2 regions of the Acidovorax sp. LjRoot66 genome follow, and region 1 is predicted to be linked to the other one. Evidence: riboswitches for the same ligand, from Rfam matches in the RefSeq annotation. Region 1 holds a riboswitch; the other holds the start of a gene.
What was found. Region 1 has a riboswitch for glycine ahead of gcvT (glycine cleavage system aminomethyltransferase GcvT). Riboswitches for the same ligand answer to the same signal wherever they lie in the genome.
Positions count from the first base shown of each region.

Region 1 (15,736 bases):
CGTCGTAGCCGCGCGCCACCGAGATCTTCTTGATGGCATTGGCCATCTGCTGCACGGCGATCTGGATGAAGCCCTCGGCCACCTCCTCGGGCTGGCGATTCGTCTGCAACGCCAGTTCCCCAAAGCGCGCACGCACGGCCTGCGCGTCCAGCGTCTCGTTGGCCGCAGGGCCGAACACGCTGGGGAAGTAGCCCGGCTGCACCTTGCCGACCATCACGTTGGCATCGGTCACGGCCAGCGGGCCGCCGCGGCGGTAGCTCACCGGGCCCGGGTTGGCGCCAGCGCTCTCCGGCCCCACGCGGAAGCGCGCACCGTCATAGCTCAGCACCGAGCCGCCGCCAGCGGCCACGGTGTGGATGCTCATCATCGGGGCGCGCATGCGCACGCCGGCCACGTGGGTCTCGAACTCGCGCTCGAATGCACCGGCGTAGTGGCTCACGTCGGTGGACGTGCCACCCATGTCGAAGCCGATCACGCGCTCCTGCCCGGCCAGGCCGGCCGTGCGCGCCATGCCCACAATGCCGCCGGCTGGCCCGGACAGGATGGCGTCCTTGCCCTGGAAGGTGTTGGCATCGGTGAGGCCGCCCGAGGACTGCATGAAGAACAGCTTGACCCCGGGCATCTCGCTGGCCACCTGCTCCACATAGCGGCGCAGGATGGGCGAGAGGTAGGCGTCCACCACCGTGGTGTCGCCCCGGCTCACGAACTTCATCATGGGGCTGGTCTCGTGCGAGGTGCTGATCTGCGTGAAGCCCACCTCCTTCGCGATGCGCTGGGCCGCCTGCTCGTGCTCCGTGTAGCGGTAACCGTGCATGAAGACGATGGCCACGCTGCGCAGGCCGCGCCCCCAAGCCGCCAGCAAGTCGCCGCGCAGGGTGGCTTCGTCCAGCGGCTGCATCACGTTGCCGTGCGCACCGGTACGCTCGCGGGCTTCGATCACCTCGGTGTACAGCAGCTCGGGCAGCACGATGTGGCGGTCGAACAAGCGTGGACGGTTTTGGTAGGCGATGCGCAGCGCATCGCGAAAGCCGCGCGTGGTGACCAGCAGCGTGGGCTCGCCCTTGCGTTCGAGCAGCGCATTGGTGGCCACTGTGGTGCCCATCTTCACGCATTCCACCAGGGCCGGCGTCACCGCTTCACCGGGTGCCAGGCCCAGCAGGTGGCGGATGCCGGCCACGGCCGCATCCTTGTACTGCTCGGGGTTCTCGGAAAGGAGCTTGTGCGTGACCAGCGTGCCGTCGGGGCGCTTGCCGACGATGTCGGTGAAGGTGCCGCCCCGGTCGATCCAGAACTGCCAGCGGGGAATCTGTACTTGGGGTGTCATTGAGGTCATGGTGGTTTCGATGGGATAGAAATGGGGTGAAATCCGCGTCAGGCCAACGCTGCGCTGGCAGGGGCCAGGCGCTGCATCACCTGGCGCAGGGCCGGAATGGGGGGTACGGTTGCCAAGGCCTGGTCCAGGGGGCACCAGGGCCCGCCGAGCGCCGTGGCCCAGGCCATCACGGGCAGGATGTCGGCGGGAGGAAGGGTGTGCATGGCTTCGATCACGATGCGCAGCTCCTGCGCCAGCCGGTTGCCGGGCGCAAAGCGCCAGTGGTACTGGCCGCAGCCCACGCGCACGGCGCGGCTGTCCTTCTCGGTCATGAGCACGAGCCAGTCGCAATGGAAGTCGGCACAGTCCGGCGGAGGTGGATCGGCCAGGCAGAAGGTGTAGACGTTTTCGTAGCTGCGTGCGAAGTTGCGCACCAGGGTCTCGGCAATCGCCTCGCGCCCCTGGGCCGAGGGCGGGAAGACCATGCCGCCTTGGCGCATCTCCATCTGCAGCAGCGCGCCGCCGGCAAAGGCCTGGGCGATCAGGTGCGGGCGGTTACCGTCCTTGGCGCGCAGGTACATCTCGATGGTGTCGGTGGGGGTGTGCATGGTGCTTCTCCTGGAATGGGGTTGGGAAAGCTCAGCGCTGTGTGTAGTAAGGGATGAAGATCTGGTTGGCCTCGCCCCCTACGGAGCGCACCCACTCGCGCGAGAAGCGCTCACCCAGGCGCTTGAGCTCGGTGTCCAGCTCGGCGGAGGCGCGGTCCACCTTGATGCCCTTGCGCTGCAGCTCGCCCACCGACTCGTCGGCCACGGCCTGGCTCATGGCCCAGCCGCGCGCCTCGGCGTCGCCTGCGGCCTTCGTCACTGCCTGGCGCACCGCCGGCGGCAGCGCCTCGAAAGCCTGCAGGTTCACGAACACGATGTTCTTCGGGAACCAGGCGTTGATGCCGTAGTAGTACCGGATCTGGCCCCAGACCTGGTTCTCGACCCCCGTGAGGGCCGAGGTGATCATGGAGTCGAGCTGGCCCGCAGACAGGGCCTTGTTGACCTCGACCATGGGCACGTCCACCGTGGCGGCGCCCAGCATCTCGGCAATGCGCACGGTGGCCGGGTTGTAGGTGCGCATGCGCGTGCCCTTGAAATCGGCCGACGAGCGCACGGGTGCGATCGAGAACAGCCCCTGCGGCGGCCAGGGCACTGCATACAGGGCCTTGAGCCCCTTGCGTGCGAAGTGCCCTTCGATCAGGGGGCGCTGCAGGTCCCACATTCGCCGTGCGTCCGCGTAGCTGCGCACCACGAACGGGATCGCGTCGGCACCGGCGATCGGCATGCCCTTCACCATGCTGGTCATGATGGTCTCGCCCGCCTGGGCCTTGCCCTCCTGCACCGCCTGGGGAATGTCGCCGAGCTTGAACAGGGCGTTGTTGGCATGCACCTCGATGCGCAGGGCGCCCGAGGAGGCACGCTCCACGTCCTGCGCAAACTGCACCACGTTGCGTGTGTGGAACGACTCGGCGCGGTAGCCGGTGGCCAGTTTCCACTGCGTCTGGGCGTGCACCATCGGGGCCACGGTGAACGCAGCCAGCAAGAAAGCTCTGATCATGATCTGCTCCAGCAAGGGAAATGGACGACAGGCGTTGCAGGCTCGTGCGCTTCAACCCTGCATTCGGTTGGGCAGCCAAAGGACGATGTCAGGCACGAAATACGTGGCAATGACCGCCGCGATCATCAGCATGAACAGCGGCAAGGCCGTGCGGGCGATCCACATGATTTCCCGCCGTGTGAGCCCCTGTATGACGAACAGGTTGAAGCCCACTGGCGGCGTGATCTGCGCCATCTCCACCACCAGCACGATGAAGATGCCGAACCAGATCAGATCGAAGCCCGCAGCCTCCACCGTGGGCAGCAGCACGGCGATGGTCAGCACCACCATCGAGATGCCATCCAGGAAGCAGCCCAGTGCGATGAAGAACACGATGAGCAGCAGCATCAGCGAGAACGGAGCCAGGTGCAGCGACCCGATGAACTCCGCCAGGTGCCGAGGCAGGCCGATGAAGCCCATCGCCAGCGTGAGGAACGCGGCGCCGGCGAGGATCAGGCCGATCATGCAGTACACGCGGCAGGCGGCCACCAGACCTTCCTTGAACAGCGTCCAGTTCAGCGAACCCTCGATCCGGGCCAGGAGCAGTGCTCCGCCCACTCCCAATGCCGCAGCCTCAGTGGCGGTGGCGATGCCGCTGTAGATTGCACCCAGCACCAGGGCGATCAGGGAGACCACCGGAATCAGGTGGCGCGAGGCGTACACCATCTGCGGGAAACTCATCTTCACGTCGGGCGCGGGAACCTTGTCCTTGTTGAGCAGGCCCCAGACGATGATGTAGCCCATGAACAGCGCCGCCAGCATCAGCCCCGGAATCACGCCGGCCAGGAACAGCTTGGAGATGGACACGTTGGCAGCGACTCCATACACGATCATGATGATCGAAGGAGGAATCAGCAGCCCCAGCGTACCCGCACCGGCCAGGGTGCCCACCGAGATGTCGTCGGGGTAGCCCCGCTTCTTGAGCTCGGGCAGCGTCATCTTGCCGATGGTGGCGCAAGTGGCTGCGGACGACCCGGAGATGGCGGCGAAGATGGTGCAGCCCACCACGTTCACGTGCAACAGGCGGCCCGGCAGTCGCTCCAGCCAGGGAGCCAGGCCCTTGAACATGTCGCTGGACAGCTTGCTGCGAAACAGGATCTCGCCCATCCACAGAAAGAGCGGCAACGCGGTCAGCGTCCAGCTGGAGGTCGAGCCCCAGATGGTCAGCATCATGCTGTCGCCCACGGGGCGGCTCGTGAAGAACTCCATGCCCAGCAGCGCCACCGCCAGCAGTGACAGCCCGATCCACAGACCTGATCCAAGCACTGCGAACAGCACCACGATCAGTCCGAATGCAATGATGACATCCATGATTTTCTACTTTGATGGTTATTCGGACCGAGCGGTCTCGCTCACTGCGATGAGGTTCTCGCCGCGGGCCCTAAGGATGAGGGCATGGGCGAATGCGACGGCAAAGCCGATGCTGCCCACGGCCATGCTGATCTGGGGAATCCACAGCGGCGAGGCGTCAGCTGCGGGGGAAATATCGTGCGTAGCGTAGGAAATCCAGACAGAACGGGCTGCATACCAGGCCACATAGACCGTCAGCACGAGCGCGGCAATCAGGCAGAACCATTCAAAGGCCGAACGCCAGCGCGCTGGCAGGCGGTCGAGCAGCAAGGTGACACGGATGTGGTCGCCGTTTTGCAAGGTGCCGGGCAGTGCAAAGAACAAGGCTGCGGCAATCGCGTAGCCCGCATAGGCGTCCAGGCCCTGGATCTCGATGAACGACACCTGGCGTGACAGAACGCCCAGCATCACGATGAGGAACGCAGCCACCATCGATACGCAGGAAAGGCCGGTAAGCAAGCGGTAGAAATTTCGGACGAACTGGTCCATGGCGATCTCCCGGAGGTCGCTGACAAAAAAGAAGGGGATGGCAGGGTGGTGGCCGGGCCGCAGGGGTCGGCACCCTGGTAACCGCCCGCGAGTGGCCTCGCGGGCAGTTGCGCGAGCGCGCCTTACTTGCGGTAGGCGTCGATGATGGCCTTGCCTTCAGGCCCGGCGGACTTGATCCATTCTTCCGTCATCGTGTTCCCGATCGAGGCGAACTCCTTCTTGAGGGCATCCGATGGCTCGGCAATCGTCATGCCCTTGGCGCCCAGTTCCTTGAGGAACTCCTTATCCAGGCGCTCGCTGGCTTCCCAGCCGCGCTTTTCTGCCGCAGCAGCGGCCTTGAGCACGGCGTCCTGGGTGGCCTTGTCCAGGCTGTCAAAGGCCTTCTGGTTGACCACCGTGGCATTGCGCGGCTGCCATGCGGCCACGGGGTAGAAGTACTTGACCTGCTCATACAGCTTGCTCTCGACACCGCTGGCCGTGGAGGTGAGGAAGTTGTTCACCGTGTTGGTGGCCAGCGCCTGGCCGAGTTCCGTGAGCTGGATGGTGACCGGCTGGGCCTTGAGCAATTGCGCGATGCGCGTCGTTGCCGGGCTGAAGGAACGCATCTTCGTACCGGCCAGATCGGCAGGGCTCTGCACCGGCTTGGTGGAGTACAGCGACTGCCCAGGCCATGGCACACTGAACAGCAGCTTCATGCCCTGCGAAGCCAGCAGCTTTTCCTGCGCGGGCTTGGCCACCTGGTACAGCTTCAGGGACTCGGCGTACGACTTGGTCAGGAAGGGGATAGAGTCGACCCCGTACAAGGGGTTTTCGTTGGCCGCACCCGAAAGGATGAACTCCGCTGAAGGCACCTGCCCGGTTTGCACGGCGCGCTTGAGTTCGTTGGCCTTGTAGAGCGATCCGCCGGGGTGCAGCGTGATCTTCAGCTTGCCAGCGGTCAGCTCATCCACCTCCTTGGCAAACTGCTGGACGTTGACCGTCTGGAAGGTGTTGGCGCTGTAGCCGGTTGGCAGGTCCCATTTGACTTGCGCATGGGCACCTGCAGCACAGACGGTGATGGCGGCGAGGGCGATGGCGATGCGTTTCATGGTGGAGGCTCCTTGAGGTTAAAAGCTGGCGAGTTGGTGGTTCAAGAGGTCGGAAATCAGCATGCAGCCCGGGGCATGCGTGATGCAGAACGCCGGCTGGGCGTGCAGGATGGCGGACTGGGGCGTGACACCGCAGGCCCAGAAGACGGGGATCTCGCCGGGCATCAGCGCCACGGCGTCGCCGTAGTCGGGCTTGTCCAGGTCGGCAATGCCGATCAGGGAGGGATCGCCGATGTGCACCGGTGCACCGTGCACATTGGGGAAACGCGAGGTCACCTGCACGGCGCGGATCACGTCGGCCGCGGGCATGGGGCGCATGGTCACCACCATAGGCCCGCCAAAGGGGCCGGCCGTTTCGGTCTGCACATTGGTGCGGAACATGGCGACGTTCTTGCCCTCGTCGATGTGCCGCAGCCGGATGCCGGCCTCGATCAGTGCGGATTCAAACGAGAACGAGCAGCCCAGGATGAAGGTCACGAGGTCGGGGCGCCAGAACGCAGCAATGTCCGTCACCTCATCGGCCAACTCACCATGGCGCCACACGCGGTACAGCGGCACGTCGCTGCGGATGTCGATGCCCTCGCCCAGGGAGGGCAGCGTGAACTGGCCGGGCTCGCTCACTGCCAGCACCGGGCAGGGCTTGGGGTTGCGCTGGCAAAAGCGCAGGAAGTCGCCCGCCTGCACCTCGGGCAGGATGACCAGATTGCCCTGCACATGGCCATCGGCCAGGCCGCTGGTGTGCGAGGTCCACAGGCCCTGGCGAATCACGCTGCGTACATGCGCGGCGTTACTGCTGCCTGCTGAACCAAAGACCTCGGGAGTGTTGTTGTGTGTGGAGTCCACCGTGGCTTCCTTGCGTTGCGAAATGTCAGATGCATGACGATGGATGGATTGTGTTGGCGGTCCACTGCCACTGGCAAATTCAAAAAATTTCTCTCAGTTCATCGATTTTTTCGATGCACTACGCTGGAGCACACTTCACCCAACTTGGTGCTAAGTGGAAACCCTAGGGATTGAGAAGACCAGCCATTCGGCCACGTCGGCACGAGAAAACGCCACGTGCAGACAGCGCTCCACAGCGGGGATGGAGGGGAACAGCGACGGGCGCGCGGATGCGCTTTCGCACCTCCATGGCGCAGGTCCGCAGGCTTGCATGCGGTGGCCGGGCTGCACCAACAACAGGCATGCCCGGACCGCAGCGGCTGCCGGGGGCCTGTCTGACGCCTGCAAATGGGTGGCCAACTGCCACGCAGCAGCCATACAGGCCTGCAAAGGCGCAGCGCCCGGCACACTCCGTCAGCCAGATTTCAGCTTTTGGCGCGGCCCTTGGTGCGCTCGGCCTGCAGCTCGACGAAGGCCAGCGCCGAGCGCACGACACCGTCCACAGCGGGCGAGGAAGGGTCTTCGCGGTAGCTCAGGTGGATGGGCAGCGGCCGCAGCTCGGCCTCGCAGGCCAGCGGGCGCAGGTCGGGAAAGGCCAGCAGCCGCTGCACGGCCTGGCGCGGCAGCGTGGCCACGCCAAAGCCGCCCTGCACCAGTTGCACCATGGCCGAGATGGAGGAGATGGTGTGCACGCAGCGTGGCTCCACCTGCGCCTGGCGCAGCACATCCAGCAGGGTCACGTGCGGCTGCGAGCCGCGCTGAAAGGTCAGGATGTCCGTCTCGGCGAAATCCGCGAGCGCATAGCGCCGCTTGCGGTGCAGGGTGCTGTTGCCCACGAAGACCATCTCCATCGGCGTGAGCGCCTGGGTGCGTATGCCCTCGGCCGACGCGGGCAGCGCGGCGAACACGGTGTCCAGCGCGCCGCGGCGGATCTGGTCGAGCAGCACGGGGGTCGTCTCCACCGTGAGTTCAAGCTCCAACAGCGGGTTGTCCTTGCGCAGTTGCTCGATCCACGGGATCAGCCAGGAGTGCAGTACCGATTCGATGGCACCCAGGCGGATCGAGACCTCCATGGGCCCACCCGACCCCATCTCGGCCTTGAGCTGGCGCTGCAGTTCGAGCATGCGCTTGGCGTAGGTGAGAAAGCGCGTGCCCGCCACCGTGAGCTTGAAGCGCTTGTCGCTGCGGTCGAGCAGCAGCACGCCGAGCTCCTCCTCCAACGCGGCCACGCGGCTGGACATGGCCGACTGGGTGAGGAACAGCTTTTCGGCCGCGCGCGTCACGCTGCGCAGGGAGGCTACCCAGTAGAAGGCTTCGACGAAACGCAGGTTCATGGTTTTTCCGTGGGGCGGCAGCGCCAGGATTGTGCGCCTGCCAGCGAGCTGCGGAGCACCGAACGTGCCAGTGGCGCTGCGGCCGGCCCTATTCAGCGAACAACGGCAGGTCGGCCTTCTTGAGCGTGCGCAGCACGAAGCTCGAACGGCTGTGGCGTATGCCCTTGATCTTGTAGAGCTTCTCGCGCAGCAGGCGCTCGTAGTCGCGCGTGTCCTTGACCACCACGCGCAGCAGGTAGTCGTAGTCGCCCGAGACCAGGTGCGCCTCGATCACCTCGGGAATGCTGGCCAGCGTCTCGCCGAACTTCTCGAGCGTGTTGTCCGAATGGCTGTCGAGCGTGACCTGCACCAGCACCGTGTCGGAAAGGCCCAGAGCCTGCGGATTGAGCCGCACGGTGTAGCCCTGGATGACCCCAGCCTCCTCCATCTTCTTGATGCGGCCCCAGCACGGCGAGGGGCTCAGGCCCACCGCCTGGCCGATTTCCTGCAGGCTGGCGCGCGCATCACCCTGCAGCACAGCGAGAATTTTTCTGTCGAGGCGATCCATGGCTGCAATTATTCATGCAATTCGCCATTTGCAGAAAATTTTTCTTCAATCCATCAATTCACTGCAAAATTCAGAAAGAACTGCTGCGCCTCGCAGCGCATACTTTGGACATCAAGGCGCTCTTACCGGAGCGCACAAACTGACAGGGCCCCGGACTGGTTACCGCCAGACCGGGGCACTTGACAAGTAGGGGCGCAACCAGCCCCGCACCCCCTGCACCCCGCCCCTTTTGCGCACCCTTTGTCACTCCCTGTCGCCCTGGCGACCAGACACGGGCATTGTCTGTTCGTACGCACACTTACCAGCACAAACCCCGATGCCCCCAGCCATGCTGCAACGCCATAATTTGGCACTGGCGTGGAGCGAACGCTCCATTGCTTGCGAGGGGACATGGCACCCCGGCAGCCAGCCCAAAAATCAACAGGAGACACCATGCAATTGACCAGACTCGTCGTCGGCCTGAGCCTCGCGCTCGGCTTTGTGGCCACCGCTGCTGCGCAGACCACCATGCGCATCAGCATTTCGACGGCGCAGAACTCCCACCAGGGCGTGGCCATCGACACGTTTGCCAAGGAAGTCGAAAAGCGCACGGGCGGCCGCTACAAGGTGCAGACCTTCTACAACGGTGCACTGGGCGGCGAGCGCGAGTCGATCGAGGCGGTGCAATTGGGCACGCAGGAGCTGGCCTTCAGCTCCACCGGCCCCATTCCGAATTTCGTGCCCGAAACCAAGATCCTGGACGTGCCCTTCCTGTTCCGCGACAAGTCCCATGCCCGCGCCGTGCTCGATGGTCCCATCGGCCAGGAGATGCTGACCAAGTTCGACAGCAAGGGCTTCAAGGCCCTGGCCTGGGCAGAGAACGGCTTTCGCCACATGACCAACAGCAAGCGCGATGTGAAGGAGCCCGGCGACCTCAAGGGCCTGAAGATGCGCACCATGGAGAACCCCGTGCACATCGCCGCCTACAAGGGCTTTGGCATCATCACCACGCCCATGGCCTTCCCGGAAGTCTTCACGGCCCTGCAACAGGGCACCGTGGATGGCCAGGAGAACCCGCTGCCGGTCATCATCTCGGCCAAGTTCGACCAGGTGCAAAAGCACCTGACGCTGACGGGCCACGTCTACTCGCCCTGCATCTTCGTGATGAACAAGGCCTCGTTCGACAAGCTCAGCGCTGCCGACAAGCAGGCCTTCCTCGACGCCGCCAAGGAAGGCACCAAGGCCAACCGCGCCCGCGTCGATGAAGACGATGCCAAGGGTGTGGCCGACCTGCGTGCCAAGGGCATGACGGTGATCGACAATGTGGACAAGGCCAAGTTCGTCGCCGCACTGGCCCCGGTGAATGCCGAGTTCGAAAAGCAGTTTGGCAAGGCCACGCTCGACAAGATCCGCGACGTGAAGTAATCCTGCGCGCTGCGCACCCCGGAACCAAACGCCCGTAGCACCCTTGCTACCGGGCGTTTGGTTCTTGCCTTTTACCGACCCACTATTTCCTGTGGTTGGCCCTGCCCCATGAAAAATGCTTTTCTGACTTTTGAGCGCTGGACGACCTCCATCGCGATGCTGGCCGCCTGCGCCATGCTGGCCGTGGCCTCGTCGCTCGGCATGTTCCAGATCGTGACCCGGTTCGTGCTGGAGCAGCCTGCCGAATGGACCGAGGTACTGATCCGCTTCAGCCTGATCTGGATGGTGTTTCTGGCCATCCCTGCCGCCTTTCGCCAGGGGGCGATGGTGAGTGTGGACGTGCTGTACCGCTGGAGCCCGCCCAAAATGCGGCGCATGCTCGACTGGGTGGTGTCGCTCGCCGCGTTGGCGCTGATCGGCGTGATCATCTGGTGGGGTTGGGACTATTCGGTGCGCGGAGGCGTGCAGAGCATGGCCGGGCTGGAGTCGGTGTCGATGTTCTGGGCCTACCTGGCCATGCCTGTCGGCGGCCTGTTCTGCGTGGTCGGCATCATCGGCAACCTGATCGATCCCCTGCGCATGGAACTGGAGACGGCCCAATGAGCCTGGTCATGATTTCAACGATGGTGCTGTGCTTTGCACTCACCATCTCGGTAGCGGTTTCCATCGGCCTGGCGTCCATCCTCGGCATCCAGGCCTCCAATGCCAACATGCTCATTTCCGTCAAGGAGATGTTCGCCTCGATCAACAAGTTTCCGCTGGCGGCCATCCCCTTCTTCATCCTGGCGGGCAACCTGATGGAAACCGGCGGGATCTCGCGCCGCCTGGTCGAGTTTGCCAAGAGCATCGTGGGCGGCGTGCAGGGCGGCCTGCCCATGACCTGCGTGCTGACCTGCATGATCTTCGCGGCGGTGTCGGGGTCCTCGGTGGCCACCACCTTCGCCATCGGCGCCATCCTGATCCCGGCCCTCATCAAGCACGGCTACCCCACGAGCTATGCCGCAGCGCTGCAGGCCACCAGCGCCGAACTGGGCGTGATCATTCCGCCCTCCATCCCGATGATCCTCTACGGCGTGAGCGCCGAGGTGTCGATTGGCGAGCTGTTCATCGCCGGCTTTGGCCCCGGGCTGCTGATCAGCTGTGCGCTGATGCTCTTCGTCTGGGCGTACTGCAAGTGGAAGGGCTGGGGCAAGACCGATGGCGAAGGCCGCATGCCCTTCGGCAAGGCCACGCTGCAGGCCGGCTGGGCGCTGCTGATGCCGGTGATCATCCTGGGCGGCATCTATGGCGGCGTGTTCACCCCCACCGAGGCATCGGCCGTGGCAGTGTTCTACGCCCTCGTCGTGGGCGTCGTGATCTACCGCGAAATCAAGATCCAGAACTTGTTCGCCATCCTGCGCAAATCGGTCATCTCCTCGGCGGTGATCATGTTCATCATCGCCAACGCGGGGCTGTTCGCCTTCCTGATCACCCGCGCGGGCGTGCCCGATGCAATCGGCCGCTGGCTGGAGTCGGTGCTGCAATCGCCCACCCTCTTCCTGCTGGGCGTGAACGCGGCCCTGTTCGTGATCGGCATGTTCATCGAAACCAGCGCCGCCATCATCGTGCTGGCCCCCATCCTCGCGCCAGTGGCCATGCACTTCGGCGTGGATCCCGTGCACTTCGGTCTCATCATGGTGGTGAACCTGGCGCTGGGCATGATCACCCCGCCCTTTGGCGTGAACCTGTTTGCGGCCTGCACGGTAGCGCGCATCTCGCTGGACCGGATCATCAAGCACCTGCTGCCCTTCGTCGGCGTGATCCTGGTGTGCCTGATGCTCATCACCTATATCCCAGGCATTTCGCTCGCGCTGCGCGATCTGGTGTATTCAAAGTAGTTAGAATTCACCCGGTCAGGAGAGAGCCTTCCTTCGAGAAGGCCGCCGAAGGCGCAGGGACACCCCGAACGCTCAGGCAAAAGGACTGGCAACCGCCTGCAGGGATGCAGGCGTTCCCTTGCTGGAGAGAGGTGGCCGCGCAGCACAGCGCGCAGGCCATCCACCGAAGGAGCAAGCCGCAGCCGCCAGCCAGGGCGGTGCGGTGAATCTCTCAGGTAAAGCGGACAGCAGGGCAAATCCCGCGACCTCATTGAGGGTCGCGGCCCCTATTTGCCCGGAGTCCGCCCCATGTCTGCCCCTGCCGCCAACGCTGCCCCCCTGCTCACCACGCCCCTGAACGCCCTGCACCTGGAGCTGGGCGCCCGCATGGTGCCGTTTGCCGGCTACTCCATGCCCGTGCAGTACCCCGCCGGACTAATGGCGGAGCACCTGCACACACGCCAGGCCGCCGGCCTGTTCGACGTCTCGCACATGGGCCAGCTCCAACTCATCGGCCCGGATGCCGCAGCCGCCTTCGAGACCCTGGTGCCCGTGGACGTGATCGACCTGCCGGTGGGCAAGCAGCGCTACGGCCTGCTGTTGACGGATGAAGGCACCATCATCGACGACCTGATGTTCTTCAACCAGGGCAACGATACGCTGTTCGTGATCGTCAATGGTGCCTGCAAGGTGGAAGACATCGCGCATATCCAGGCGCGCATCGGCCAGCGCTGCGAAGTTGCACCCATGCCCGACCACGCCCTGCTGGCGCTGCAGGGCCCGCAGGCCGTGACCGCCCTGGCCCGCCTGGCGCCGGGCATCGAAAAACTGGTGTTCATGACCGGTGGCAGCTACACCATTGCCGGCTGCGACTGTTTCGTGACGCGCAGCGGCTACACGGGCGAAGACGGCTTCGAGATATCGGTGCCGGCCGCCCAGGCCGACACCCTGGCCCGCGCCCTGCTGGCGCAGCCCGAGGTCAAGCCCATCGGCCTGGGCGCGCGCAACTCGCTGCGCCTGGAAGCCGGCCTGTGCCTGTACGGCAACGACATCGACACTACCACCACCCCGCCCGAGGCGGCGCTCAACTGGGCGATCCAGAAGGTGCGCCGCACCGGCGGTGCGCGCGCGGGTGGCTTTCCTGGTGCCGACAAGGTGCTGGCGCAGATCGACAACCCCGCCAGCCTGGCGCGCAAGCGCGTGGGCCTGGTGGCGCTGGAGCGTGTGCCCGTGCGCGAGCACACGCCCCTGCAGAGCACCGACGGCCAGGCCATCGGCGAGGTCACCAGCGGCCTGCTCGGGCCCACGGTGAACGAGCCCGTGGCCATGGGCTACGTCACGCCCGCATTTGCCGCCATCGGCACCCGGGTGAACGCCATCGTGCGCGGCAAGGCCATTCCCATGGAAGTGCGCGCCATGCCCTTCGTGCCCGCCAACTATTTCCGGGGCTGAAGCCCGCCCTGGCACGGCCCCTGCGTGGGCCGATGCCGCTTACATTGCAGATTCCTTCATTTTTCAAGAGCCACAGGAGCTTCCCCATGACCGTCAAATTCTCCAAAGACCACGAATGGATCAACGCCGCCGACGCGGCTGCCGCTGTCGTGGGCATCACCGTGCATGCCCAGGACGCCCTGGGTGACGTGGTGTTCGTGGACCTCCCCGAAGTCGGCAAGACCTTTGCCCAGGGCGAAGTCGCCGGCGTGGTCGAGTCTGTCAAGGCCGCAGCTGACGTGTACATGCCCGTCTCGGGCGAGATCGTCGAGGTCAACGAAGCCCTGCGCGCCGACCCCTCGCTGGCCAATTCCGATCCCCTGAACGCCGGCTGGTTCTTCAAGGTCAAGCTCAGCGATGCCGGCCAGCTCGACGCCCTCCTGAGCGAGACCGACTACACCGAGTTCGCGAAAAACGCATAACTGCAACCGCCCCTGCCTGAGACCTGCCCCATGTTGATGCAATCCGCCCTGCCGCTCGGCGCGCTCGAAAACACCACCGAATTCCTGCCCCGCCATATCGGCATCGATGCGGCCGACGAGGCGCACATGCTGTCGGTGATCGGCGAGGCCTCGCGCCGCGCCCTCATCGAGAGCATCGTGCCGCGCTCGATTGCGCGCAGCACGGCCATGGACCTGCCGCTGCCTGTGACGGAAGCGGCGGCCCTGGCAGAGCTCAAGGCCATGGCAGGCAAGAACCAGGTCCTGAGGAGCTTCATCGGGCAGGGCTACTACGGCACGCACACGCCGGGCGTGATCTTGCGCAACGTCCTCGAGAACCCGGCCTGGTACACGGCCTACACGCCCTACCAGGCCGAGATCTCGCAGGGCCGCATGGAGGCGCTGGTCAACTTCCAGACCATGGTCTGCGACCTGACCGGCATGCCGATCGCCAACGCCTCCATGCTCGACGAGGCCACGGCCGCGGCCGAGGCCATGACGCTGGCCAAGCGCTCTGTCAAGAGCAAGAGCAACCGCTTCATCGTGGCCGGTGACGCGCACCCGCAGACCATCGAGGTCATCCAGACCCGCGCCAGGCCGCTGAACATCGAGGTGGTGCTGGCCAATTCCGCGCCCGAGTGGCACGCCGCTCTGGACGGCGACTACTTCGCCGTGCTGGCCCAGTACCCCGCCACCAGCGGCCGCATCGACGACCTGCGTGCCGACGTGGAGAAGGCCCACGCCAAGCAGGCCGCATTCATCGCCGCAGCCGACCTGCTGGCGCTGACCCTCATCACCCCGCCCGGCGAATGGGGCGCCGACATCGTCGTGGGTACCACGCAGCGCTTTGGCATGCCCATGGGCGCGGGCGGCCCGCACGCCGCCTACATGGCCTGCCGCGACGAGTTCAAGCGCTCCCTGCCCGGCCGCCTGGTCGGCGTGAGCGTGGACGTGCACGGCAAGCCCGCCTACCGCCTGGCACTGCAGACGCGCGAGCAGCACATCCGCCGCGAGAAGGCCACCTCCAACATCTGCACCGCCCAGGTGCTGCCGGCCGTGGTGGCCAGCATGTACGCCGTGTACCACGGCCCCGAGGGCTTGAAGCGCATTGCCCAGCGCGTGGCCAGCTATACCGCCATCCTGGCCAAGGGCCTGGAGCAACTGGGCGCCCCCGTGCGCCCGCAGGCCACGTTCGACACCCTGAGCCTCAAGACCGATGGCGCCACCGCCGCCATCGCAGCGCGCGCCGTGCAACTGGGTGCCAACCTGCGCGTGTACTTCGAGCACTACCTGTGCATCTCGCTCGACGAGACCACCACCCGTGCCGACATCGCCCTGTTGTGGAAGGTCTTCGCCAAGGACGGCCAGGCCCTGCCCACCTTCGATGCGTTCGAGAAGGGCGTGGAGCCGCTGATCCCCGCCGAGCTGCGCCGTACCAGCAGCTACCTCACGCACCCGGTGTTCAACACCCACCACAGTGAGACCGGCATGCTGCGCTACATCCGCCAGCTGTCGGACAAGGACCTGGCGCTGGACCGCAGCATGATCCCGCTGGGCAGTTGCACCATGAAGCTCAATGCCACGAGCGAGATGATCCCCATCACCTGGCCCGAGTTCGCCCAGGTACACCCCTTCGCCCCCGCCAATCAGCTCGAAGGCTACCGCGAGCTCGACGAGCAACTGCGCGCCTGGCTGTGCCAGGCCACGGGCTACGCCGGCATCAGCCTGCAGCCCAATGCCGGCTCGCAGGGCGAGTACGCGGGCCTGCTGGCCATCAAGGCCTACCATGAGGCCCAGGGCCATGGCCACCGCAACATCTGCCTGATCCCCAGCAGCGCGCACGGCACCAACCCCGCCAGCGCGCAGATGGTGGGCATGCAGGTGGTGGTGACCGCCTGT
Region 1 is NZ_CAXUQU020000001.1:4,952,767-4,968,502, forward strand. Features, by position in the region: gene ACSQ3Y_RS23250 (hydantoinase B/oxoprolinase family protein) at 1-1,333, opposite strand, end outside; gene ACSQ3Y_RS23255 (hypothetical protein) at 1,372-1,920, opposite strand; gene ACSQ3Y_RS23260 (TRAP transporter substrate-binding protein) at 1,952-2,917, opposite strand; gene ACSQ3Y_RS23265 (TRAP transporter large permease) at 2,969-4,267, opposite strand; gene ACSQ3Y_RS23270 (TRAP transporter small permease) at 4,286-4,795, opposite strand; gene ACSQ3Y_RS23275 (TRAP transporter substrate-binding protein) at 4,918-5,883, opposite strand; gene ACSQ3Y_RS23280 (putative hydro-lyase) at 5,902-6,726, opposite strand; gene ACSQ3Y_RS23285 (LysR family transcriptional regulator) at 7,191-8,099, opposite strand; gene ACSQ3Y_RS23290 (Lrp/AsnC family transcriptional regulator) at 8,188-8,646, opposite strand; gene ACSQ3Y_RS23295 (TRAP transporter substrate-binding protein) at 9,079-10,050, shown strand; gene ACSQ3Y_RS23300 (TRAP transporter small permease) at 10,159-10,653, shown strand; gene ACSQ3Y_RS23305 (TRAP transporter large permease) at 10,650-11,927, shown strand; glycine riboswitch at 11,934-12,025, shown strand; glycine riboswitch at 12,039-12,165, shown strand; gene gcvT (glycine cleavage system aminomethyltransferase GcvT) at 12,216-13,358, shown strand; gene gcvH (glycine cleavage system protein GcvH) at 13,445-13,819, shown strand; gene gcvP (aminomethyl-transferring glycine dehydrogenase) at 13,850-15,736, shown strand, end outside.

Region 2 (15,736 bases), 1.7 Mb from region 1:
TGAGCTGGGCGAATGCCGCGACGTTCTTGGCCAGTTGGGCGCCGACTTTTTCGCGCGCGGCCTCGCTCACCGTGCCGCCGAAAAAGGCCTGCGGGTACAGATTGCGCGCCACCAGTTCCAGGTGCAGTTCCATGAAGGTGATCAGCTCGCGCACCTTGCCGGCGGCCAACGGGTCGGCCGGGATCAGCGGATGCGCGGGGTAGGCCGACTCGATGTAGTCGGCGATCACGGCCGACTCGCACAGCGTGCCGCCCGGGGTGCGCAGGTAGGGCACCTTGCCCAGCGGGCTGGCACTGCGGTCGGTTTCGCCGATCCAGGCCAGTTCCTCGGTGAAGGGCACGCCCTTTTCGAGCAGCGCGAGCTTGACCTTGTTGTAGTAGTTGCTGGCCGAAAAGCCGCAGAGTGTGAGCATGGGGTGTCTCCTGTATTGCCTTGGGGGCCATTGGTGTGCGCCAGCCGCCATGCTAGGGGCTGGCCGGGGCCGGGCGCGTCGCGCAGATGACGCGCGGCGGCGTGCCAGGGGGCCCTCCCTACAATGAGGGAGCACGCGCTTGCTGCGCAATCCCTTCCATTCTCAGGAGCGGCCGCCCTGGCCCCGCCATCCGCGCCGCCACCGTTCTCCAGGAGCCTTTTGCATGATTTTCTCCCGCACCCTCACCGGCCTCACCCTGTGCGCCCTGCTGGCCGCCCCCGCGCTGGCCCAGGTTTCCGACGTGAAGGTCGAGGGCGCCTGGGCCCGCGCCAGCGTGCCAGGCCAGAAGGGCACCGGTGCTTTCATGAAGCTCACAGCACCGCAGGGCGCGCGCCTGGTCAGCGCTTCATCCCCCGCCGCTGGCGTGACCGAGGTGCATGAGATGAAGCTCAATGGCGACGTGATGCGCATGCGCGCCGTACCGGTGCTCGATCTGCCCGCAGGCAAGGCCGTGGAGCTCAAGCCCGGTGGCTTTCACATCATGCTGCTGGACCTCAAGGCCCCCCTGGCCAAGGACAGCACCGTGCCCCTCACGCTGACGTTCAAGGACGCCAAGGGCGTGGAAAGCAAACTTGAGCTGACCGTGCCCGTGGCGGCCAGCGCGCCGAGTGCACAGCCTGGGGCGGCAGCCCCGGCGCATGGGCACAAACACTGAGCTAGGGGCCTGTGCAGGCCATCGCCAGCCGCCACTCATTGGGGTAAGCTGTCAAGACAGGTTCCAACCCCCTTCTTGCGGAGCAGCCATGAGCGACACATCCAACTTTGGTTTCGGCAAATTCGTCCCCGGTTTCGATTTTCTGCAGAGCCTGGCCAAGGGTGCGTCGACCAGCATTCCGCAACTGCCCAACCTCTCGAACTGGGTGGCACCGACCATCAGCGTCGAAGAACTGGACAAGCGCATCGACGAACTCAAGGCCGTGCAATTCTGGCTGGAGCAGAACTCCCGCGCGCTGGCCGCTACCATCCAGGCGCTGGAGGTGCAGAAGATGACCCTGGCCACCCTCAAAGGCATGAACTTCAGCATGGGGGATGTGGCCAACGCCTTCAAACTGAAGACCGCCGATACGGTGATGAGCGGCGTGCAAAAGGCGGCCGACACGGTGAGTGGTGCGGCTGGGGCCGTCGCCGGTGCGGCTGCCCGCGTCACCGGCCGCGCGAAGGAAGAAGAGCCTGAGCAGGCAGAGGCAGAGGCAGAGGCCGAGCCCGAGGCGCAGGCGCCCGGCAAGGCCAAGAAGGGCAAGTCCGCTGCCTCGGCACCGGACGCCTCCGTGGTGGACCCGCTGCAGTGGTGGGGCGCGCTCACCGGCCAGTTCCAGCAGATCGCCGCCAATGCCATGAAGGATGCGGCCAAGCAGACTGCCCTCGACACCACCAAGAACATGGCCACCGGCCTGGCCAAGGAGGCCATCAAGACGGCCACCGGCATGGCCAGCCAGTTTGCTGCCAAGGGCATGAAAACCATGGCGGGCGGCACTGGCAGCAAGCGCACCAGCCCTGCGGCCAAGAAGGCGGTGGCCGCCAAGCCTGCAGCCAAGGCCAAACCGGCGGCGAAGAATACGGCTGCTGCCAAGCGCGCGCCGCGCAAGCGCGCCGGCTGACCCCGGCCTGTGCGTCCCGCGCGGGTGGGCGCCGCGCAACCGCCTGCGAGAAGACACACACCATGACACTCTTTCCCTCCGGCCATGCGACCCACCCCCAGTGGCGCATGGCTGCGGCCCTGGCGCTGGCGCAGCTGCGCGCGCAGATGGCGCTGCCCCAGTACGCGAGTGCCCCCACGCTGGGCCTGCTCTACATCACCGACCACTATGCGGGCGATGCCCAGGCCCTGCTCGACCACCTGGCCAGCGAGCTGCCCGGCGTGACCGACTGGAGCGGCACCGTGGGCGTGGGCGTGGCCGCCAACAATGCCGAGTATTTCGACGAGCCTGCACTGTCCGTGATGCTGCTCGATGTCTCGCCCGACCAGTACCGCGTGTTCTCGGGCGTGGCCCCGCTGCCGCGCCAACCGTCCAGTGGCTTCGTGGCCCACACGGCGCTGGTGCATGCCGACGGCCACACACCCGAGCTGGCCGAGTTGCTGGCCGAAATGGCTGCGCGCACGGAGACCGGCTACCTGTTTGGCGGCCTGAGCGCCAGCCGCGGGGCGGGCGTGCAGTTCGCGGTCGCCGGTGACGGCAATATTGCCGGGCAGGGCGGTGCCAGCGGTGTCTTCGATGGCGGCCTGTCGGGCGTGGCCTTTGGCACCGAGGTGGTCCTGGTTTCGCGCGTCACCCAGGGCTGCCAGCCCGTGGGGCCGCTGCGCAGCGTGACCGCTGCGCATGAGAACGTGGTGCTGCAGCTCGACGGCGAGCCGGCGCTCGACGTGCTGCTCGACACGCTGGAGGTCTCGCTCGACGGCGATCCGCAGCCTGCGCTGCGCAAGGTGCGCGCCACGCTGGCCGGGCTGGTGGATGCCGGAGAGCAGCCCCGGGGCCAGCAGCGCACGGGCCACTTCGGCACCGATACGCGCGTGCGCCACATCGTGGGCCTGGACGGTGCGCGCCGGGGCGTGGCCCTGGGCGACCGGGTGGAGCCCGGCATGCACCTGGCCTTCTGCCAGCGCAACGTGGCGGCGGCGCGCGCCGACCTGATGCGCATCTGCGCCGAGATCCGCGAAGAGCTGGAACCCGAGGAACTGGAGCCTGCGCCACTGGAGTCGCAGGACCACACGGGCCGCGCCATGGCCCCGGCGCCCGGAACGGCGGCGCAGGGCCCTGGCGCCGGGCACCACGGCCGGCGCATTCGCGGCGCCATCTACGTGAGCTGCTCAGGCCGTGGGGGTCCGCATTTCGGCGGGCCCAGCGCAGAGCTGCAGATCGTGCGCCATGCACTGGGCGACGTGCCGCTGACCGGCTTCTTCGCCGGCGGCGAGATCGCGCACCACCACCTGTACGGCTACACGGGTGTGCTCACGGTCTTCACCTGAGCTGCAGCCAATGCATCAACTGCTTTCGGTGGGCAGCCCGTCGGCATCCCACTCGGGCAGGCCGCCGCGCAACCAGTACACCGTCTTGTAGCCCTTGCTGGCCGCCACCTTGGCCGCCTTGTAGGACTTCCAGCATTCGGCCCCGTTGCAGGCAAAGATCACGGGCTTGCTGCGGTCCACCTTCTCCAGTGCCTGAAAGTCATCCTGCGTGGCGTTGAAGGCCACGTCCTTGAGGCTTTTTTCCACGTAGGCCGCGAAGACGGCGCCGCGGATACGCTTGGCCTTGAACTCCTTCTCGGTGCGTGTATCGACCACCACCGCCCCCTGCGCCTGCAGCTTTTGCGCCTCGCGTGCGGTGATGCGGTTCACGCCGGGCAGGCTGTTGGGGGTGAAGAGTCCGAGCTCTGCCACGCGGCGGTACTCCTGCGCTTCAGGGCGCAGGGCCACCGGGCTCAGCCCTGTGGTCCCGGAGCCCGAGGCGAACCACTGGGCCAGGCGTGCCTTGACGTCGGCAGGCAGATCCTTCTTCACGGCGATCGAGAAGCCGCCCGGTACCGGCTGCGAGGTCGCCAGCACCCGTGCGTCGCCCTTGTGGGTGGCCGACCATTCGGCCCAGTCGTCCGCCCGCACCACGGTGGCATCCGTGCTGCCGAGCACCAGCGCGCTCAAGCCCGCCTGCGGGTGCTTTTCGTGCAGTACCGACTTGAGATCCTGGAACGACAGGCCTGCTTCGTTGAGCATGCCGCGTGCCATGTAGGTGTAGATCGAATCCTGCTGGGGCAGGTACAGGCGCAGGCCTTTCATCGCCGCCACGTTCGCCACCTGGGCAGAGCCCACGAGCAGGTACAGGTCCGATTTCTGCGTGGCGCCCACCAGCTCGTACCCGCGCTGCAGCGCCGAGGCCGCCACCTGGGCCGGGCCGATGAACACATCGTAGCCCGCGCTGCGCGTGGCGCGCATGACATCGGCCAGGTCTTCGCTGGTGACCACGGTGGCAGCTTGACCGGCGGCCTTGGACAGGCCTGACTCGAACGCGCTGCGCAGAATGCTGTGCGCGGCCTTCTTGGCCGTGGGCTCCACGGCCACGATGGCCGTGAGCTGGGCATGGGCGAAGGGACTGAGCAACAGCAGCAACAGGGACAGCAAGGCAGGGCGTGTTTCGCGATACATGGTGTCTCCTTCGGAGTCTGTCAGCCGATGTCAAATATGCACCAGGGCGCTACCGGGCACACGTCCTTGAGGATGTTGTTGCCATTTTTTACACCTGCTCTCACAAACCCCCAGGGCAAATCGGGGCGGTCATACCAGAATGGGATATGCCCCGCATGCTGGCGGCCGTCTGCGGCCGGTGCCGACTGCGGAAACATCTGCCTTACCCACCTCCGGAGGACCGTTCCATGAAAAATCCCGTGACCCTGCCGCGCCGGCACCTGCTCACTGGCAGCGCTGCCGCACTCAGCGCCCTGGGGCTGGCTGCATGGACCCGCGGCGCGCATGCCCAGGCTGCGCCTGCGGCGGCGGCCAAGCCGCTGCCCCCCTACGTTGGGTGGAAGAACCCTGGCAGCCTGATCGTGCACAGCAGCAGCACCCTGGAAACGCGCCGGGGCGCTTTCGGCACGGGGGTGGTCACGCCGTCGAGCCAACTGTACATCCGCAACAACCTGCCTGCGCCTGATGCCGCCATCGTGGCCGAGCGCGATGCATGGACTGTGTCCATCGAGGGGGTGAAGGCGCCACGCGCACTGACCGTGGCTGAGCTCAGAACCCTGGGCATCGAGACCGTGACCACAGTGCTGCAATGCTCGGGCAACGGGCGCGGCTTCTTCCCCAGCAAGCCCAGCGGCACGCCGTGGACGGTGGGCGCGGCAGGCTGCGTGGTCTGGAGCGGGGTGCCGCTGCGCAACGTGGTGGCCGCCCTGGGTGGGCTGGCGGGCGGTGCTGCCTACCTCACGGGCACGGGCGGCGAGAAATTGCCCGAGGGCGTGGACCCGCTCTCGGTGGTGGTCGAGCGCTCGGTGCCCATCCAGGCGCTGGAGAATGCCATCCTGGCCTGGGAGATGAACGGCGAGCCCATGCCGCTGGCCCATGGGGGGCCGCTGCGCCTGGTCGTGCCGGGCTACCAGGGGGTGAACAACATCAAGTACGTCAAGCGCGTGGCCTTCGGTGCCGAGCAGTCGCAGGCACGCATCATGTCGCACGGCTACCGCATGTCGCCACCCGGCACCAAGGCGGGCCCCGAGCAGCCCTCGGTGTGGGAGATGACGACCAAGTCCTGGATCAACGGCCCCCTGCCCGAACAGGGCACGCTCAAGGCCGGCATGGTGCAGGTGCATGGCGTGGCGTTTGGCGGCACGCGCGGCGTGAAGGGCGTGGAGGTGTCGGTGGACGGGGGCAAGACCTGGCAGGTGGCCCAGCTCATCGGGCCTGACCTGGGCCGCTTTGCGTGGCGCCAGTTCGTGCTGCCCGCACGCCTGGCCGCAGGGTCACATGAACTGCTCAGCCGCGCCACCGACACGGCAGGCAACGTGCAGCCCGAGCAGCGCGAGGAAAACCTGGGCGGCTACAACAACACGAGCTGGCGCGACCACGGTGTGACCGTGGTGGTCGCTTGAAGCGGTGCGCATCTTGCGCACCGCAGCCGCGGCCTGGCTGCTGGCGCTGATCGGCAGCGGCGCCTGGGCCGCAGATGCCGGCGAACTGGCGCGGGGCAAGGAGCTGTTCGGCAAGATCCAGCCCTCCTGTGCCGTGTGCCACACGCTGCAGGCGGCCGGGGCCGAGGGGCAGGTGGGTCCCATCCTGGACGAGCTCAAGCCCAATGCCGAGCGCGTGCTGCGCGCACTGCGTGCGGGCATTGGCGTCATGCCCTCCTATGCCGACAAGCTCAGCGAAAAGGACATGCGGGCCTTGGCGCACTTCGTGGCGCAGGCCAGCGGCGCTGCTCCCTGAGCGTCAGGCCTTGTGGGCCGCTGCCGTGGGCAGCCGGCTGGGTGCCGCGCTGTGGGGCATGCCCGTGAAGGCAAAGTCCAGCTCGGGCGCCAGGCCGCTCACGATGCGCGCCAGCGACTTGCCCGAGCCGCAGGCATGCGTCCAGCCCAGGGTGCCGTGGCCGGTGTTGAGGAACAGGTTGCCGAGTTTCGTCTTGCCGATCAGCGGCACGTTGCTCGGCGTGGCGGGGCGCAGGCCGGTCCAGAACTGGGCCCGGCTGGCATCGCCCGCGCCGGGAAACAACTGCTCCACGCGGCGCACGATGGCGTCGCAGCGCACCTGGTTGAGGTCGCGGTTGTAGCCGTTGAGTTCGGCCGTGCCGGCAATGCGCAGGCGGTCGCCGCCGCGCTCGCTGGTGTAGCGCGAGAACACGAGCTTGTACTCATCGTCGGTGAGACTCACCTGGTGCGCCATCGATGCATCCTTGACCGGCATGGTCACCGAGTAGCCCTTGGCCGGGTAGATCGGCAGGCGGATGCCCAGGGGCTGTGCCAGCAGCGGGCTGAACGAGCCCATGGCGAGCACGAAGGCATCGCCGTGCACGCGCTCGAAGCGGCCTTCGGCGGTGGTCAACTCCACATGGTCGATGCGTCCGCCCGCCTCGCGCAGCGCGGTGATGTGGTGGCCCAGGCGGAACTGCACGCCCGCAGCCTCGCACAGGCGCGCCAGCTCGCGGGTGAAGGTGTTGGCGTCACCGGATTCGTCCTCGGCGGTGTAGGTGGCACCGGCCAGTTGCGGGCGGATGTGGGCCAGGGCCGGCTCGATGCGCACGGCCTCGTCGGCGCTGATGACCTGGCGCTCGCAGCCGAGCTGGCGCATCTGCTCGGCCGGGGCCAGGGCGCCGTCGAACTCCTTCTGATCGGTATAGAAATGCAGGATGCCCTGCGTGCGCTGGTCGTAGGCAATGCCGGTGGCGGCGCGCAGCTGCTGCAAGGTGTCGCGGCTGTAGGTGCCGAGGCGCACGATCTGCTCGATGTTGTGGCGCGTGCGCGCCGGCGTGCAGTTGCGCAGGAAGGACAGGCCCCAGAGCCACTGGCGCATGTCGGCACGGATGCGGAACAGCAGGGGGGCATCTTCCTTGCCCAGCCATTGCAGCACCTTGAGCGGCGCGCTCGGGTTGGCCCAGGGCTCGGCATGGCTCACCGATATCTGGCCGCCGTTGGCAAAGCTGGTTTCCGCGCCGGGCGCGCCCTGGCGGTCGATGACGGTCACCTCGTGGCCAAGTTGCTGCAGGAAATAGGCCGAAGTCACGCCGAGCAGGCCGGCGCCAAGAACGATCACACGCATTTTGAAAGCCTCTGGAAGGGCAATCGCCGGGCCTGTCGGTGTCGCTGCGGGTGTAGGTCTCAACAACGCGCAGCGGGCACGTCATGGCCCGGCTGCCGCTCCCCCTGTCCTTGGTACCTGAGAGATTCACCGCCGCCCCTCATGGGCTGCGGCTTGCTCCTTCGGTGCGCTACATGGCGTAGCGGCTCTCCAGACGGCCTTGATGAATGGTGCAGTACGGAACCTGAGCGTGCATGGGAGTTTGCGCCTTCGGTGAAGCGGGCGGTGCCGCTTGCTCTCCTGCGGGGGCCATTCTAGGGCGAGGCCAGCGCACAAAAGCGAACGCCGCAGCTAATGTGCGGCGTTCGTTGCTGATACAAGACCGGGCAGTGGCCCGGTCAGGTGTCAGTTGCGGCGCGGATTGTCAGGGTTGCTGTCGCGGCGGTTCGACACGCCATCGCCATCGCGGTCCCGGTCGTTGCGGTTGGCAACGCCGTCACCATCACGGTCCCAGCCGCCACGGCGCATTTCCCAGCGGCCATCGCGTTCCTGCCAGGTGGGCTGGCGGTAGGCGTAGCCCGGGCGTGCCTTGACCCAGTGGCCGGCGACCCAGACGTGGCGGCCGCCACGCCAGTCCCAATGGCCTTCTTCCCAGACCTGGCCACGGCGTGGGCGTGGCACCGCTTCACGGCGGGGTGGTGGAGGGGCGGGGATCACCTGGTACCCCTGGGGGCCCGACTGGATCACCACGGTACCTTGGTGCACCGGCTGGGCCGTGGCTACGGACGAGAGGCTTGCCAGGGCCAGGGTGGTTGCAATAAGGGCTGCGTAAGTGGTTTTGTAAGCCATGGATGACTCCTTTTTCAATGTTGTTGTGTCGCCTTTGTATGGTGGGCAGGCAGCAGTGCCACGTCTGTAGGCGCTGCGCCTTGGTGCCTGTAGGCGAGCGGGGCCGGCGCCACCAGGGTAGCCGGCAGGTCCCCGTCAGTTGCGGTAGGGGTTGTCCGGGCGGCGGTCGTGGCGGTTGGGCACGCCATCGCCATCGCGGTCCCAGCCGCCGGGGCGCATGTGGTGGCGGCCGTCGCGCTCTTCCCAGCGCGGTTCACGGTAGCTGTAGCCGGGGCGGGCCTTGACCCAGTAGCCCTGGATCCACACGTGGCGACCGCTGCGCCATTCCCAATGGCCGGGCACCCAGGCCATGCCACGGCGTGCATGGGGTGGCGCTTCGTAGCGGGGTGGGGGGGCGCGTGGTATTGCACCGGGGTGACCTGCAGCGGCGCCAGGGCGGGGCGCTGCACGGGGTGTTGGTAGTAAGGGGTGCCGGTCTGGATGACGACGGTGGCGCTGGGGGATGCCAGCGCCGGGGCAATGGCACCCAGCGACAGCAAGGCCAGGGAAGCGACGGCGAGGGCGATGCGGGCCATGAAGGTCTCCTTGGAAATGATTCCTTGCGGAACCGGAGCCTTGATCGTGGGCGCTTTGCGTCAAGCCGGTGTAGTGCTCATGCGAAGAGTTGTAAGTGTGTGTTGCTGCAGCGCGGCTTGCGCACCCAAAGCGTGATTTATGTCACGTCAGCGGACCAGCAGGGCCAGCGCCGGCGGCAGCACCAGCCAGAAGCCTGACACCGGCATCAGCACCACGCCTGCCAGTACCAGCGCCAGCAGGCACCAGCCCATGGGCCGCAGCGCGACGGCCGGCTGGCTGCGCTCCAGGGCCGTCACTTCCCACGCCAGCAAGGCCAGCACAGCGCCGAACAGCAGGAACCAGACGGCGGCACCCAGGTGCATGTCGTCTGCCACGGCGTTGAACACGCCTCGCTGCCACAGGATCTGCCACTGCGGGACAAACAGGACGGCCGCCGCCAGCGTGTGCAGCACGGCCACGGCCAGCAGCCAGCGGCCCTTCCAGGGGCGGGCAGCAAGGGTGGAAAGGGACCAGGGAAGGCTGTGCATGGAATGCTCCTTGTCATACGGGGGACGGAGGGTGGTCAGCCGATCCAGCGGTCGGCCTGCGTGCGTACCTGCGCCCGGATTTCGGTCAGCAGGTGCATGAGCCCGAGCCAAGCGCGCTCGAAAGCCGGCAGTTCTGGCGGTATGCCGGCCAGGTGCCTGGCCAGGACTTTTTGCTGCGCTGCCACGGGGGCGGGCGGCCGGCTCTTGCCTGCGAAGTCGAAGACCGGCTCTGTGAAGGGCTCGGTCTGCCAGGCCTGCATGATCGAGAGGGCGGGCATCAGCTCGTCGGTGAAGGTGGTGACATCCATCGCCGCATCCACCAGCCCCAGCGCTATGTAGGCTTGCAGCACGCCTTGGGCGTGGGCCGGCGACGCGGGTTGCAGCAGCGCGCGCCAGGCCTGCAGCACACCGGTGCGAAAGGCCGGCGACAGCTCGCGCGTGCAGCCGAAATCGAGCACGCCGAGTTGCCCATCGGGCAGGAACAGAAAGTTACCCGGGTGCAGGTCCGCATGCATGTGCCCAAGGCCAAAGGTGCAGTGCATGAACCAGTCCCAGAGCAGTTGGCCGGCCTGGTTGCGTGCGGCCTGCGTGGGCTCGCTGCGCAGCCATTCACCCAGGTGCACGCCTGGCAGGTACTGCTGGGTGAGCACCTGCGCGCGTGTGTGCGAGGCGATGGGCTGCGGCACCACGATGCCCGGCAGCGCCGCATGTTCGGCAAACCACTGCAGCTGCCGGGCCTCGTGCAGGTAGTCCACCTCGTGCAGCAGCGTGCGCTCGATCTCCTGCATCACCCGTTCAACCACTACATCGCCGGGCAGCGGCAGGTCGCTGTGCGCCAGGGCACGCAGGGTGGTGCGCAGCAGGCGCATGTCCGAGGCAATGGTCGAGGCAATGCCCGGGTACTGCACCTTGACCGCCACGGCGCCATGCCCGGCCAGCTCGGCGCGGTGCACCTGGCCCAGGCTGGCGGCGGCAAAGGCCTGGGGCTCGAAGCGGGTGAACAGGGCCTCGGGCTCCTGCCCGAAGGCCTGGCGGAACACCCGGCCCACCAGCGCGCGGTTGAGCGGCGTGGCCTGGTGGCAGGCGCGCGCCAGTTCGCGCCGCACGCCCTCGGGCAAAAAACTGGTGTCCATGCTCAGGATCTGCGAGACCTTGAGCGCTGTGCCGCGCAACTGCCCCATGGCCTGGAACAGGATGCGGCCCATGGCCGCCTCGTGGCGGGCCTGGGCATCGGCCTGTGCCACTTTGTCGGCGTGGGCGGGCCGCATGCGCAGGCCCAGTTGTGCCAGGCCCAGGCGCGCGGCCGTGATGCCGGTGATGGTGCCGCGCGCGAGCGTGCCGGTGCGGGGTGGCTTGGCGCCTGTCATGCGCGGGGCGGGTTTTGAGGGCTGGCAGCAGCCGGTGCGCCAGCATCCACCCGCGCCAGCAGGGTCCGCACGATGCGCCGGTGGAACGGCGCGATCACGGCCATGTAGGTGTGGCCCAGCGCGTTGTGGATGTGCACCACGGAGGAAAGAGCCAGCACGGCCTGCCCGTCCTGCATGCGCTTGTGCAGCGACACCTGCACGTTCAGGTGGCGGTCGTCCACGCCCATCACCACCTCGCGCTCGCCCAGGTGGCGGATCTCGAAGAAACCCACCAGATCGCCCACGCGGTAGCCCGCCTCAGTCTGGCGGGTGCCGTCATGCAGTTGCCCCACAGCCTTGAGGCCGACCATGCGCACCAGGCGGTTGCGCAGGGCCATGAGCGCGCGTGTCCAGCCCGGCGTTTGTTTCACCATGTCGAGCCAGGTCTGCAGCGCGCTGCTGTCGGGTGTGGGGTCGGCCGCTTCGAAGCAGTCGGCGAACTGTGCGCCGGGCAGTCGCGATGCGATCACGCTGCCCTGGGGCAGTGCGGTGGCGCGGACGGTGCGGGCGGGGCTCATGGCGCGGCCTTGCGGGCACGGGGTTTGCGAGCGGGCTTGGGCGCATCGGCCACGGGGGGCTGGGCCGACGGGCGCGCGCGCGGTGTGCGCGGCGGCGTATCCATCGCGGGCACCATCGTGTCCCCCAACGCGCTTTTGGCCATGCGCAGCACGCCCACCAGGCCGCTGCCGTGCTGCATGAAGCGCGCCATCTGGCTGCGCAGCATGAAGCCGCCCAGCTGCAGCACGCGGTTCACCAGGCCCGCGCGCAGCGCCAGCACCAGCACGCCCAGCGACAGGTCCACCAGTTGCGTGGTGTCCGCGAACTCGTCCGATTCGTCGGCCAGCCAGTAGGCCACCACGCCCGCCAGGTAGTCGCCGTACAGGCCGCTGGCCACCCCCTTGAAATCGCAGGGCTCGATCTCGCCCTGGGATTCGGCCGTTTCGATGAAGCCCGTCACCGCCTCGCGCAGCGCCTGGCGTGCCGCCAGCGGCTCGGCCAGCATGGACAGCGGCGAGCGCCTGGCCAGGATGCGCACCCCGGCCACGAACTCGCGGTCGGGCAGCAGGCGCTCGAGCACGGCGTCGGTCAGGCGCTGCAGCTTTTCCTGCAGGCCGTAGTCCGCCAGGCCCGGTGTGGCCAGCGTATCGGCCAGGGCGCTGCGCACCGCTTCGTCCAGATAGCCCAGCACGATGCGGTCCTTGGTCGGGAAATACTTGTAGATCGTCGCATCGCCAATGCCGGCCGCGCGCGCGATGTCCTTCATCGTCGTGCCGTCGAAGCCCTGGCGCGTCATCAGATCGACCGCGCTGGCCACGATCTGGCGGCGCGTAGCGTCCTGCTGTTGGCGAGTGGTTTTCATTTTCTTTAAATCCCATGAATTCGGTATTTAAAGAATAGTTAATTCTGTTTAAACCGTCAAGCGGGTTCGGAGCGCGCAGGCAACATGAAGCCCATCTGCCGGCATGTCCAGGCAGGTTGGCGAGGTGTTTTGCTGTCGGAAAGCAGCGGTGCTGCTCAGCGCCGCATGCCTGTGAACGCCTCGAACTCCCAGCTTCGCAGGGCCAGCAGCAAGGTATAGCCCTCCAGCTCGCGGGCCGGCAGCTTCTGGTCGGCCAGGTGCTGCTGCGCAAAGTCCTGGGCCACGCGCTGCATGCGCTCCATGAAGGCCGGGGCCAGGCTGCGGCTGATGGTGCCGTGTACCAACAGCACGCCCTCGCCCGCGCCATCGAAGCCGCCGGCAAAGTAGTCGAGCAGCGCATGCTCGCGAAAGTAGTTCATCACCGGGCCATGGGGCCGCCAGCGGAAGGTTTTGGCCAGCTTGAGCCGGTAGCGGTTGAGCGGCCGCAGCTCGATGATGCCGATGCGGTCGAGCTGGGCCAGGTACTTGATGCCTTCGGCCTCCGAGAGGCGGTAGGTCGTTGTCACCTGCTCCAGCGTCCACTGGCTGAGCACGCAGATGGCCATCAAGAGCAGCCGCTTGTCGGCTACCACGGCTTTTTCCTGCTCTTGCGTCAGCTCCTTGAGCAGGGGCTGGCTGTCGGCCACGCGGCGCGCCAGGTCGGCAAAGTCGAGCGCCAGCGCGCGGCAGATGGCGTCGATGCGCGACAGCGGCATGTCCCCCTTGGCCAGCATGCGCTTGACGCTGGACTCTGCCATGCCCAGCTGCTGCGCCAGGTCGGCGTAGGTCATCTGCGCGGTCTTGAGTTCCTTCTTGAGGGCGGTGACGAGGTCGGCGGTGGTGCTCATGGGTATCGATTATCGGTACCTGCGGTGTTTCCGGTAGCCCTTTGCACTGATTTCGGTACTCGTTCGGCCTGGAGCCTGCCCACACTGCGCTGCATCAACCACTCCCGAGACGCCGCACCATGCCACTGCCCTCCGCTCCTTCCACCACGGGCCTGTCCCGTCCAGAGGCCTGCCTTCTGGTTGGCGCCTGTGCCTTGCTGGGTCTGGCCCTGTTCGGGCCGGCGATGCTGGACAGTGCCCACCAGCACGGGTTTGCCGACCAGCGCACGCTGCTGGGCATTCCTTGTGCGCTCGACGTGCTGAGCAACCTTCCGTTTGCCATCGCGGGCATTCTGGGCCTGGCCTGGCTGGTGCGCTTGCCGCATGCCGCGATGGACGGGGTATCCCGCGCCCTCGTTGCCCTGTTCCTGGCCGGGCTGGTGTGCACTTCGGTGGGTTCGTCCTTCTACCACTGGCGTCCCAGCGACTTCGGCCTGTTCTGGGACCGGCTGGGCATGGTGCTGCCGTTCGCAGGCCTGCTGGGGCTGGCGGCCGCGGGCCGCGTCAGCGGGCGCGCCGGCATCGCCACGGCGGGGGCCGTGCTGCTGGGCGGCACCTCTGCCGTGCTGTGGTGGGCGCTGTCCGGCAACGTGCTGCCCTGGGCGGTGGTGCAGCTGGGGGGCATGCTGGTGGTGCTGGCGCTGGCCGTGCTGCCCCGTCGCGCGGGTTCCCTGGCGGTGCACCTGGGCGCAGTGATCGCCTTCTACGGCGTGGCCAAGCTGTTCGAGGCCGCCGACCATGCGATCCTGGAGGCCACGGGGCAGTGGGTGTCGGGCCACAGCCTCAAGCACCTGATCGCGGCCGGCGCTGCCTTGCCCGTGCTGTCTGCGCTGGCAGCGTTGCTGCAACGCACGAATGCCCGTCGCACTGTCGTCGCAACCGGGCAGAATGGCGGCCAGCACCGGACGCAAAGCCGGTCGACCACGGCGCGCAATGCACGCCGCCAGGGCGCCTGAGAGATGTCGTTCTTACACACCAAGATGCCAACGAGGAGAGACGCATGAGCACCGAGACCCCTTCTGCGGGCGCGAGCCCCCTGCACGGCAGCCCCGGCGTTCAGGGTAGCCACGGCGGCCATGAGGACCCCAACCAGTTCGCCCTGCTGCGCCAGCGCCGGTTTGCGCCCTTTTTCTGGACGCAGTTCTCGGGCGCGGCCAACGACAACCTGTTCAAGTTCGCCTTCACGGTGATGGTGACCTACCAGCTGAGCGTGGACTGGCTGCCGCCGGCCATGGCGGGGCTGGTGATCGGGGCGCTGTTCATCCTGCCATTCTTGCTGTTCTCGGCCACCTCGGGCCAGCTCACGGACAAGTACGACAAGACGCGCATGATCCGCTTCGTGAAGAACCTGGAGATCGCCATCATGCTGGTGGCGGCCGTGGGCTTCGTGATGGGCAACGTGCCCATCCTGCTCCTGTGCACCTTCCTCATGGGGATGCACTCCACGCTGTTCGGCCCGGTGAAGTTCGCCTACCTGCCCCAGGTGCTGACCGAGCGCGAGCTCACCGGCGGCAACGGCATGGTGGAGATGGGCACCTTCGTCGCCATCCTGCTGGGCAACGTGGCCGGCGGCCTGCTGGTGGCGCTGCCGGGCATCGGCCACACCACGGTGGCCATCGCCTGCGTGGCGCTGGCACTGGTCGGACGGGTGGTGGCGCAGGCCATTCCCTCGGCCCCGGCCACCGATCCGGGCCTGGTCATCAACTGGAACCCCGTCACCGAAACCTGGCGCAACCTCAAGCTCGCGCATGGCAACATGGTGGTCTTCCGCTCGCTGCTGGGCATCAGCTGGATGTGGTTTTTCGGCGCGGTGTTCCTGTCGCAGTTCCCGAGCCTGGCCAAGGAGGTGCTGCACGGCAACGAACAGGTGGCCTCGCTGCTGCTGGTGGTGTTCTCGGTGGGCATCGGCATCGGCTCGCTGCTGTGCGAGGTGCTCTCGCGCCGCCATGTGGAGATCGGCCTGGTGCCCCTGGGCGCCATCGGCATGAGCGTGTTCTCCATCGATTTGTACTTTGCCGCGCGCAGCCTGCCGCCGTCGGAGATCATGGGTCTCGGGGCCTTCCTCGCGCAAAGCCAGCACTGGCGCGTGATGCTCGACCTGGCGCTGCTGAGCCTGTTCGCCGGCCTGTACAGCGTGCCCATGTACGCACTGATCCAGATGCGCAGCCAGCCCACGCACCGCGCGCGCATCATCGCCGCCAACAACATCCTGAATGCGCTGTTCATGATCGCCAGCTCGCTGATCGCCGGCGCGCTTCTGGGTGCCGGTTTCACCGTGCCGCAGATCTTTCTGTTCACCGGCCTGGCGAATGCGGTGGTGGCGTTCTACATCTTCATGCTGGTGCCCGAGTACCTGCTGCGCTTCGTGGCCTGGGTGTCCTCGCGCTTCGTCTACCGCTTCAAG
Region 2 is NZ_CAXUQU020000001.1:6,670,637-6,686,372, reverse strand. Features, by position in the region: gene ACSQ3Y_RS31335 (glutathione S-transferase) at 1-412, opposite strand, end outside; gene ACSQ3Y_RS31330 (copper chaperone PCu(A)C) at 636-1,127, shown strand; gene ACSQ3Y_RS31325 (PhaM family polyhydroxyalkanoate granule multifunctional regulatory protein) at 1,216-2,070, shown strand; gene ACSQ3Y_RS31320 (FIST signal transduction protein) at 2,133-3,437, shown strand; gene ACSQ3Y_RS31315 (rhodanese-like domain-containing protein) at 3,453-4,607, opposite strand; gene ACSQ3Y_RS31310 (sulfite oxidase) at 4,835-6,049, shown strand; gene ACSQ3Y_RS31305 (c-type cytochrome) at 6,063-6,383, shown strand; gene ACSQ3Y_RS31300 (D-amino acid dehydrogenase) at 6,387-7,709, opposite strand; glycine riboswitch at 7,804-7,912, opposite strand; gene ACSQ3Y_RS31295 (YXWGXW repeat-containing protein) at 8,094-8,537, opposite strand; partial or broken gene ACSQ3Y_RS31290 (YXWGXW repeat-containing protein) at 8,673-9,112, opposite strand; gene ACSQ3Y_RS31285 (DUF6463 family protein) at 9,260-9,640, opposite strand; gene ACSQ3Y_RS31280 (ABC1 kinase family protein) at 9,676-11,007, opposite strand; gene ACSQ3Y_RS31275 (DUF2867 domain-containing protein) at 11,004-11,564, opposite strand; gene ACSQ3Y_RS31270 (TetR family transcriptional regulator) at 11,561-12,406, opposite strand; gene ACSQ3Y_RS31265 (helix-turn-helix domain-containing protein) at 12,562-13,293, opposite strand; gene ACSQ3Y_RS31260 (hypothetical protein) at 13,413-14,288, shown strand; gene ACSQ3Y_RS31255 (MFS transporter) at 14,333-15,736, shown strand, end outside.
Region 2: it holds a riboswitch for glycine, as region 1 does, so the genes downstream of both, ACSQ3Y_RS31300 (D-amino acid dehydrogenase) here and gcvT (glycine cleavage system aminomethyltransferase GcvT) in region 1, are expected to answer to the same signal.